DNA from 2 places in the Bacillus sp. 1A genome. Region 2 is predicted to be linked to the other one. Evidence: riboswitches for the same ligand, from Rfam matches in the RefSeq annotation. Region 2 holds a riboswitch; the other holds the start of a gene.
The links. A riboswitch is a leader RNA that binds a small molecule or an ion and turns the genes downstream of it on or off. The one in region 2 is predicted to bind lysine.

Region 1 (4,320 bases), 330 kb from region 2:
TACGCTCGATGAGTTAATAAAAGGGAACCAAAATTTAAAAGAGAAAATACATATTGATGAAGATGAAGATTTTGAGAAAGAGAATGAATTTGGTTTCTACATTGGATTTGGTTTGCTAATTGTGAGTGCTTTCATTGATTATGAAGGAATGCAAGAGATTTTATTAGGAATTGCACTATTCATGATGGTTTTTTACTCTGACGTGAAGAAAGTTATTTTGAATGAGTTCAGATCGTTTTTTAAAACAAAAGATATATATGATAAGAAGTGAGAAGAGTCCGTTATATTTCCTAGGAAAGAGTATAATAAGTAATTGAATTGTTTTATAATGATTTTGGGATGTTGATAGTATGTTAAAAAGTTCAAACAAGCATAACCCCGCTCTAAAGCTAGGACGGGGTTCAAAATCAAAGTTTTATTAAGCGTAAAGTTCTTTCAAATATTTTTACTTCAGTAAAGACTTCTAATAAAACATTACTTATTTGTTACCGAGTTCTTCCGCTAAACCGATTAAAATTCCTTCGGTTCCACGAATGTAGCAGAGTCGATACGAGTTCTCATACTGAACTACTTCACCAACGAGCTGAGCACCATGTTTAGTCAGTCTGGATACCATTTCGTCAATGTCCTCAACGGTGAACATGACGCGTAAATAACCGAGGGCATTTACAGGAGCTGTCCGATGATCTGCAATAGTAGGGGGGGTGAGAAATCGCGAAAGTTCAATTCGGCTATGGCCATCTGGCGTAACCATCATAGCAATTTCTACGCACTGAGAACCGAGTCCAGTTACGCGACCAGCCCATTCACCTTCGACAGTAGCTCGCCCTTCGAGTTTTAATCCAATCTCTTCGAAGAAAGAGATTGCGTTATCAAGAGATTCTACAACGATGCTGACATTATCCATTCTTAGTAATTTGTTGTTTGCCATAGTCTTTATCTCCTTATATGTATAAATTTATTATTTAATTATCCTCATAATTATACTAAAATCTCTTCTAAACAAAAAACATCTTGTCACAGTGTTGGAAAATGTGACAAGGTGTTTTCGGGCATAGTATATAAAATCTTGTTAACGAATAACACTTCGTAAACCCTTTACTATTGAAATATGCGAGAACTTTATTTCGTGAATGCTATCATTTCAAGAATTCGATACTGTAATTGCTATTCGATAGAATAACTTCGACTTTCCCACAAAACAGTCCTACCCTGTTTCTATTGATATAGGAAGGAAATAGATTCATATATTTTTTAAAGTTTTACCGGTGGAAATTAACTCATCTGCACTAAAGGCTCAATTTTCGCCATAAATGATTGATGCAGTGCCTCAACACCTGTTACTAAATGAAGGCGGTCAATAACGACAGACACTTTAATTTCTGATGTACTTACCATTTTAATATGAATATCTTCTTCTTTTAAAGTAGTGAACATATTTGCAGCAACACCTGGATTAGAGACCATACCAGATCCTACAATGGATACTTTTGCTAAATGATTTTCATACTCTACAGATTCATAGTGAAGTGTTTCTTGATTTTGTTCGAATACCTCTAACGTTTCTTTTAAATCATTAGAATGGATTGAGAAGGAGAGGTGAACAGTTCCTTCATTTGTAATACTTTGAATGATGATATCTACATTAATATGTGCCGCTGCTAATGTAGAGAAAATTGTTGAAAGTGCACCTTGTTCTAATCCTTTAATTGTGACACGTGTAATATTATCTTCAAATGCAATACCTTTAACGATTGATTGTTGTTCCATGTTACATTCTCCTTTTACAATTGTTCCATTTTCTTGTTCCATACTTGAGCGAACTTCTAAAACGACATTATGATTTTTAGCAAACTCAACCGCACGCGGGTGTAATACACCAGCACCGAGGTTTGCAAGTTCTAACATTTCGTCATAAGAAATTTCATCTAATTTATAAGCGTCTTTTACAAGTCTGGGGTCCGTCGTATATACGCCTGTCACATCCGTGTAAATATCACATTTTTTTGCTTGTAGTGCAGCCGCTAATGCAACAGCTGTAGTATCAGAACCACCACGTCCAAGCGTTGTAATTTCATGGTTTTCACTAACTCCTTGGAAACCGGCTACAATAACAATCGTGCCTTCAGTAAGATAAGACTGAATTCGATCTGTATGAATGTCAGTAATCCGTGCACTACTATGTACAGATTCTGTCGTCATACCAGCTTGCCATCCAGTTAATGAAATCGCGTTATAGCCTTTTGCTTGTAGTGCCATCGTTAATAATGAAATAGTCACTTGCTCTCCTGTTGATAGCAGCATATCCATTTCGCGTTTACTCGGATTTTCTGAAATCGCGTTAGCAAGTGCTACGAGTTCATCTGTGCTTTTTCCCATTGCTGAAACGACAGAGACGATGCTATATCCTCGTTCATATTCTTCAATAATTAAATTTGCTACATGTTGAATGCGCGCGACATTTCCGACAGAAGTGCCACCAAATTTTTGTACAATCGTTTCCATTATGAATTCCTTCTTTCATCCATTTTTAAGAATAGATTAGGACATATATAAATCCCAATATTCCTGTAGTTACCAGAGAAAAACAAAAAACACCATCTCAAATAAGTGAGGATGGTGCTGTTACAGGAAAAGGGAAACAGAAAACGGAGCTAATAAAAAAACCGCCAAAAAAGGAATACCATAAAAATGATATCTCTTTTTTGTAGATAGCTCTTCATACATACACTTCTGTACATATGACAGTTCTGTTTCTATTCGAAAACAGCCCCAATCGATAAATGCAGAGAAAATTATCGATTTCGGCAATACTTCCTTTCATCTAAGTTCATAGACATCTCTGTGTCTCCATTAGAATAATCATAAGTATCGCAACCTCTATCTCACGTTTTAGGCGAGAGTGTTTGATTTATGAAGTTGTTGGTAACATTTGTTTTATAATAATTTAAATTTTTCGGGGAATCAAGTGTTTTGTATAAATTTTAAAAATTCTTTCTTTTCTTGAAGTAGTTTGTGAAAACTGTAGCAAAATAAATTCATTGCATGTACATTAAATTTATAGTGCATAGGAGGTGGAAGAATGAAGGGGAAAAAGCCTATTTATGTTTCGGCAGAAATGAACACAACAATGGAAAATTTATGGGGATATACACAGGAACCAGATATACATACAGAATGGGATGCTCGCTTTACTGAAATTTCGTATTTAGAGAAAAAAGAAGGAGAACCGCAGAAGTTTTTATATAAAACTAAAATTGGATTTGGACTTGAAATAGTTGGTGAAGGGGAATCGATAGGAGAAATAAGAAAAGAAACGGGTGAACGGATTTCTTCTTTAAAATTTTGGACAGATAATAAATTATCACTTATTCAAATAGGGCGTGGTTATTGGAAGTATACACCGCGTAAAGAACACATTCATTTTGAGACGCAATATGATTACGATACGAGGTTTGGTCGTATAGGAAATGTAATAGATTTCTATATGTTTCGTCCGTTATTAGGCTGGGCGACTGCTTGGAGTTTTGATGCGTTAAAATTATGGATAGAAAAGGGACTTCATCCTAAGTTACTAATTAGAAGAACAATGACATATTGGCTCGTATGTTTTTTATTTGCTTTTGTATGGATGTATCAAGGAATAGTGCCGAAACTAGTGTTTACTCATTCAGAAGAAGTAAAAATGCTATCTGTGATGATTGGTTCAACGGAACATAGTATTTTTGTACTTAAAATAATTGGATTACTAGAAATTATTTTTGGTGTCCTATGGCTGTTGCCATTTCCAAAACGAAAAGTATTTATCGTACATATTTTTATGTTAATAGCCTTAACGATAGCGGCGGGTTTTACGAATATCGTAAGCTTTACAGAGCCGTTTAATCCAATTACATTAAATGTTTTACTAATGGGGTTATCAATTGTCGGTTATATAAATAGCACGAATTTGCCAAGCTCAAAAAATTGCAAGAGGAAGAGAAAGGGATAATGTATGGCTAATATGTATGAAAGACTATTAGGGGATTCTTATAAAAAACTTCATCCAAAATTACAGAAACGCTATGAGATTACAGAAGAAAATAGCTTTATTGGAGAAGGAAAGATGGATGGAATTTACGGAGGTTCTTTTTTCGTAAAATTGATATTAAAAATTGCATCGAAGTTTCGAATGTTTTTCTCTGAACGGGGGAAGGAAGTGCCATTTACAATACATAATACAGCTGAGCGAGATGAACATGGAAATGAACTTGTGCGGTGGAATCGTACTTTTTATTTTCATAATAAGAAAAGATACTTTAACGCTGTTATGCAGTTGGA
Region 2 (4,320 bases):
TGGTCTACGAATCCGATTATAATTATTCGCCATCGAGTACCCGTATGCCCCTGTACAAGAAATTGCTAGTAAATCGGCTGAAGCAACTTTCGGTAGAGTGATATCCCAAATTAACATATCTCCACTCTCACAGCACTTCCCAGCAATCGAAACAAGTTCCTCATTCTCATCATTCCCTCGATTCGCTAACATCGCTTCATAACGAGCGTTATATAAAGCAGGTCTTAAATTATCAGTCATCCCACCATCCACTGATACATATTTCCGAATACCAGGAATGTCTTTCACAGATCCGACTGTATAAATTGTCGTTCCAGCATCCCCTACAATACTACGGCCTGGTTCAACCCATATTTCTGGCAAGGGATAATTACATACCGTAAATTGTTCCCTCACCGCACTTGTTACAGCTCGCACATATGTCTCAAGAGTTAATGGTGTATCTGACTCTGTGTAGCGTATTCCGAATCCTCCGCCTACATTTAGCACTTTTACTACATAGTTTGTTCGCTCTCTCACTTGTTCTAAAAATTGACGAAGAACTTCAATCGCTCGCACAAAGCCGGCCGTTTCAAATATTTGTGATCCGATATGTGAATGAATCCCTAACACGTTATAATTTGATTTTTGTAAAGCAATCTCAATCACTTGCATCGCTTGACCATTTGACACGCCAAATCCAAATTTCGAATCATCTTGGCCTGTTGTAATATATTCATGTGTGTGCGCCTCTACTCCGGGCGTTACACGAATTAATATGTTCACAAATTTCCCATGTTGCACTGCTAAATCATGCAAAATTTCTAATTCCAAGAAATTATCTACGACAAAACAACCAATATTTGCCTGAAGAGCCATCACAATTTCTTCTTCTGTTTTATTATTTCCGTGAAAATGAATGCGTGATGCCGGAAATCCTGCTTGCAGCGCAGTATATAATTCTCCTCCAGAAACAACATCTAATGACATATTCTCTTCACGAGCCACTCGGCACATCTCCATGCACAAGAACGCCTTGCTTGCATATGCTACTTGATAAGAGAAACCACTTTCTTTAAACGCACGATGAAACGCGCGGCACTTTCCTCGAATTGACTCTTCATCGTATACATAAAGTGGTGTTCCGTATTGTTTTGCTAGCTGCGTCGTATCGCACCCTCCAATTTCTAAGTGTCCTTGCCCATTGATTCGGCTTGTGCCGTGTAAATACATTTGAATTCCTCCCTTATTTCCTCTAAAACTCATAACCCCAATCTTCTATTCATTGCAGCACGCTTTTAGATAGACAAAAAACGCGCGGAACAATGTTCACACGCGTTTCTTATTAGGAAAAATATATATTGAAAAAATAAACGAGTTGTTATCTCCTCAAAATAAGAAACCGCATCAACATCTCCAAATAGCTCTCCATAAAAGAAATATTATGACAGTACTACATTTATTCAATGTAGTCCCAATATATGAATAAGATGGTTATTCTTATATTTCGGCAATAGTCCCTTTCAACCTATGATCACAGATTCCATTAAATCTCCCATAGCTTACTCTTTCCTATCGCGGCCTCTACCTTTGAGAGTAGATGAGGTAAGTCTATTTAATTTTCAAACATCTAATTGTTGCTATTAACAATACCAAAGGACCATTTTATTTGTCAAACAATTTTTTATATTGTTTTTTTACAGTTTAATTTCGTATCATTTGGTAAGCGCTTTACTGAAATCTTTGACACTTCCCATTCCCCTTCTTCATTATTAAATGTAATCGTTACCTTCTCAAATGGTGGAGCAATTTTCCCAGCAACTCGTTCATACTTCGTTACTTCAATACTTGCTTGAAATAAATATGTACCGCTATACACTTTTTTTAAACTAATAATTTTAGGACATTGATAAGGCTTCAAGCTCCCATATTGTTTTTCAATTGCTTTATTTATTTTCGGAAATAAAACAGAATAAAGGGCATCTTCCATAAGAGGTGCATCATATTGGGCTACCGACACACTCGGTGAAGCAAAAAGTATAACACTACTGCATACTATAAAATATAATAATTTTCGCATTATAACCTCCGTATTATTACACGATTCTTTCTGCGCACGATAATTATCATACATAGAAACTCCGTTTTATTGTCTCCCACTGCCCTTTTTCTACTCAATTATTATAAAAAAGCCCACAACTCTCTTTTATTTTCGTATAATGATACTCATAGTATAATAAACATAATAACAAAGGACTGTTCGTATATATAAAATGAGGTGCTAACCAAACCGGCTCACAAGAACTGTCATGCTTTTTAGGAGAGGAGTATATTATGCTACAACGTCTGTTTCCAAAACTGCGATTTGCACTCGTTGCAGTCGTTTTATTATGGATAAAAACATATATTGTGTACAAGCTAGCATTTGATATTAAAATTGATAACTTCTTTGAAGAATTTATGCTTTTTATTAATCCACTAGCTGCGTTACTTTTATTTTTCGGTTTTGCTTTACTTGCATCTAAACACCGAAACCGCATTATAGTTGGAATCAGTTTTATACTGTCCTTTATTTTATTTGGAAATGCAATGTTTTATGGGTTTTATAACGATTTCGTTACGTTCCCAGTTTTATTTCAAACAAATAATATGGCTGATTTAGGGACAAGTATAAAAGAACTCTTTACGTACAAAACATTACTTTTATTTGCAGATGCAATTATTTTAATGTTTCTTTCACGTAAATTCCCAGCATTTTGCGACAAGACGCCACTTTCTCGCTCTGAGAAGCGAACTTTCTTTAGCGGTGTAACAGCTCTATTAGCATTACAAATTGTCGTTTCAGTTATTTATAAACCACAAATGTTCTCACGCTCATTTGATCGTCAAACTGTCGTGAAAAATTTAGGTTTATACACATATCATCTATTTGATATTACACTTCAATCTAAATCTTCGGCTGAACGTGTATTTGCAAGTGGTGACGGGTTCTCTGAAATTAAAAACTATACAGACTCAAAAGATAAGCAAGTTGATAAAAACTTATTTGGAGCTGCAAAAGGTAAAAATGTAATTTTGATTTCAATGGAATCTACACAAAGTTTTGTTATTAATAAAAAAATAAATGGAAAAGAAATCACTCCATTTTTAAATGAATTTATTAAAGATAGTTTTTATTTCGATAACTTCTATCATCAAACGGGACAAGGTAAAACTTCTGATGCTGAATTTATCGTTGAAAATTCACTTTATCCGCTAGACCGCGGTTCTGTATTCTTTACTCACGCAACAAATGAATATACAGCTACACCAGAACAATTAAAAAAATACGGATATTCTTCTGCTGTCTTCCATTCAAACGATAAAACGTTTTGGAATCGTGATGTAATGTATCCTGCACTTGGATATGATCGTTACTTTAATTTAAATGATTACGTAGGCACAGAACAAATGTCTGTCGGTTGGGGATTAAAAGATAAAGGATTCTTTGAACAATCAATTCCAAAGCTAAAATCTTTACCACAACCGTTCTATACAAAATTTATTACTTTAACAAATCATTTTCCATTTCTTCTAAATCCAGAAGATCAATATGTTGATGAGTTTAATTCGGAAAGTGGTGTTGTAAACCGCTACTTCCCAACCGTTCGTTACACGGATGAAGCTCTTAAACTATTTATTAAACAATTAAAAGAGGAAGGACTGTATGATAATTCCGTTATTGTCATTTATGGAGATCATTACGGTATTTCTGAAAACCATAATGCAGCTATGGCTCAGTTCCTTGGGAAAGACGCTATTACACCGTTTGATTCTATGCAATTACAACGCGTCCCTCTCATTATTCATGTACCTGGTCAAGAAGGAAAAGTCATTTCTAAAGTATCTGGTCAAATTGATATTAAACCAACGCTACTTCATTTACTTGGTATTAAAACAAATCAATCAGTTGAATTTGGAACTGACCTATTTATTAAAGAAGAAGATCCACTTATGGTAATGCGTGATGGTAGCTTCGTTTCGGAAAACTATGTTTATACAAAAAACATGTGCTATAAACGAAATACAGGTGAAGAAGCGGACATTTCATTATGTCAACCAAATATTGAAAAAGCAAAAACTGAATTGAAACTCTCCGACAAACTCATTTATGGAGACTTATTACGTTTCGACCCTAACAATCGTTATAAAACCGGAACAATGACAACGAAATTTGAATAGCGCCAGAAGCAACTTTTATAAAAGTTGCTTCTTTTTTTACTTATTTTTCAAATCATTCCGCTATGAAATCTTTCACAAATTGGGAATTTTTTTCGTATGAGGAAGAAATTTATGGTATGA

Region 1: another riboswitch for lysine. It lies ahead of ACUN0F_RS24695 (aspartate kinase); the one in region 2 lies ahead of lysA (diaminopimelate decarboxylase).

What each region holds. Positions count from the first base shown of each region.
Region 1 is NZ_JBQYLZ010000001.1:4,839,927-4,844,246, reverse strand. It holds gene ACUN0F_RS24705 (helix-turn-helix domain-containing protein) at 1-271, shown strand, start outside; gene ACUN0F_RS24700 (VOC family protein) at 479-931, opposite strand; gene ACUN0F_RS24695 (aspartate kinase) at 1,276-2,505, opposite strand; lysine riboswitch at 2,705-2,891, opposite strand; gene ACUN0F_RS24690 (DoxX-like family protein) at 3,083-3,991, shown strand; gene ACUN0F_RS24685 (DUF4166 domain-containing protein) at 3,995-4,320, shown strand, end outside.
Region 2 is NZ_JBQYLZ010000001.1:5,174,794-5,179,113, forward strand. It holds gene lysA (diaminopimelate decarboxylase) at 1-1,212, opposite strand, end outside; lysine riboswitch at 1,393-1,574, opposite strand; gene ACUN0F_RS26445 (DUF3888 domain-containing protein) at 1,664-2,059, opposite strand; gene ACUN0F_RS26450 (LTA synthase family protein) at 2,314-4,200, shown strand.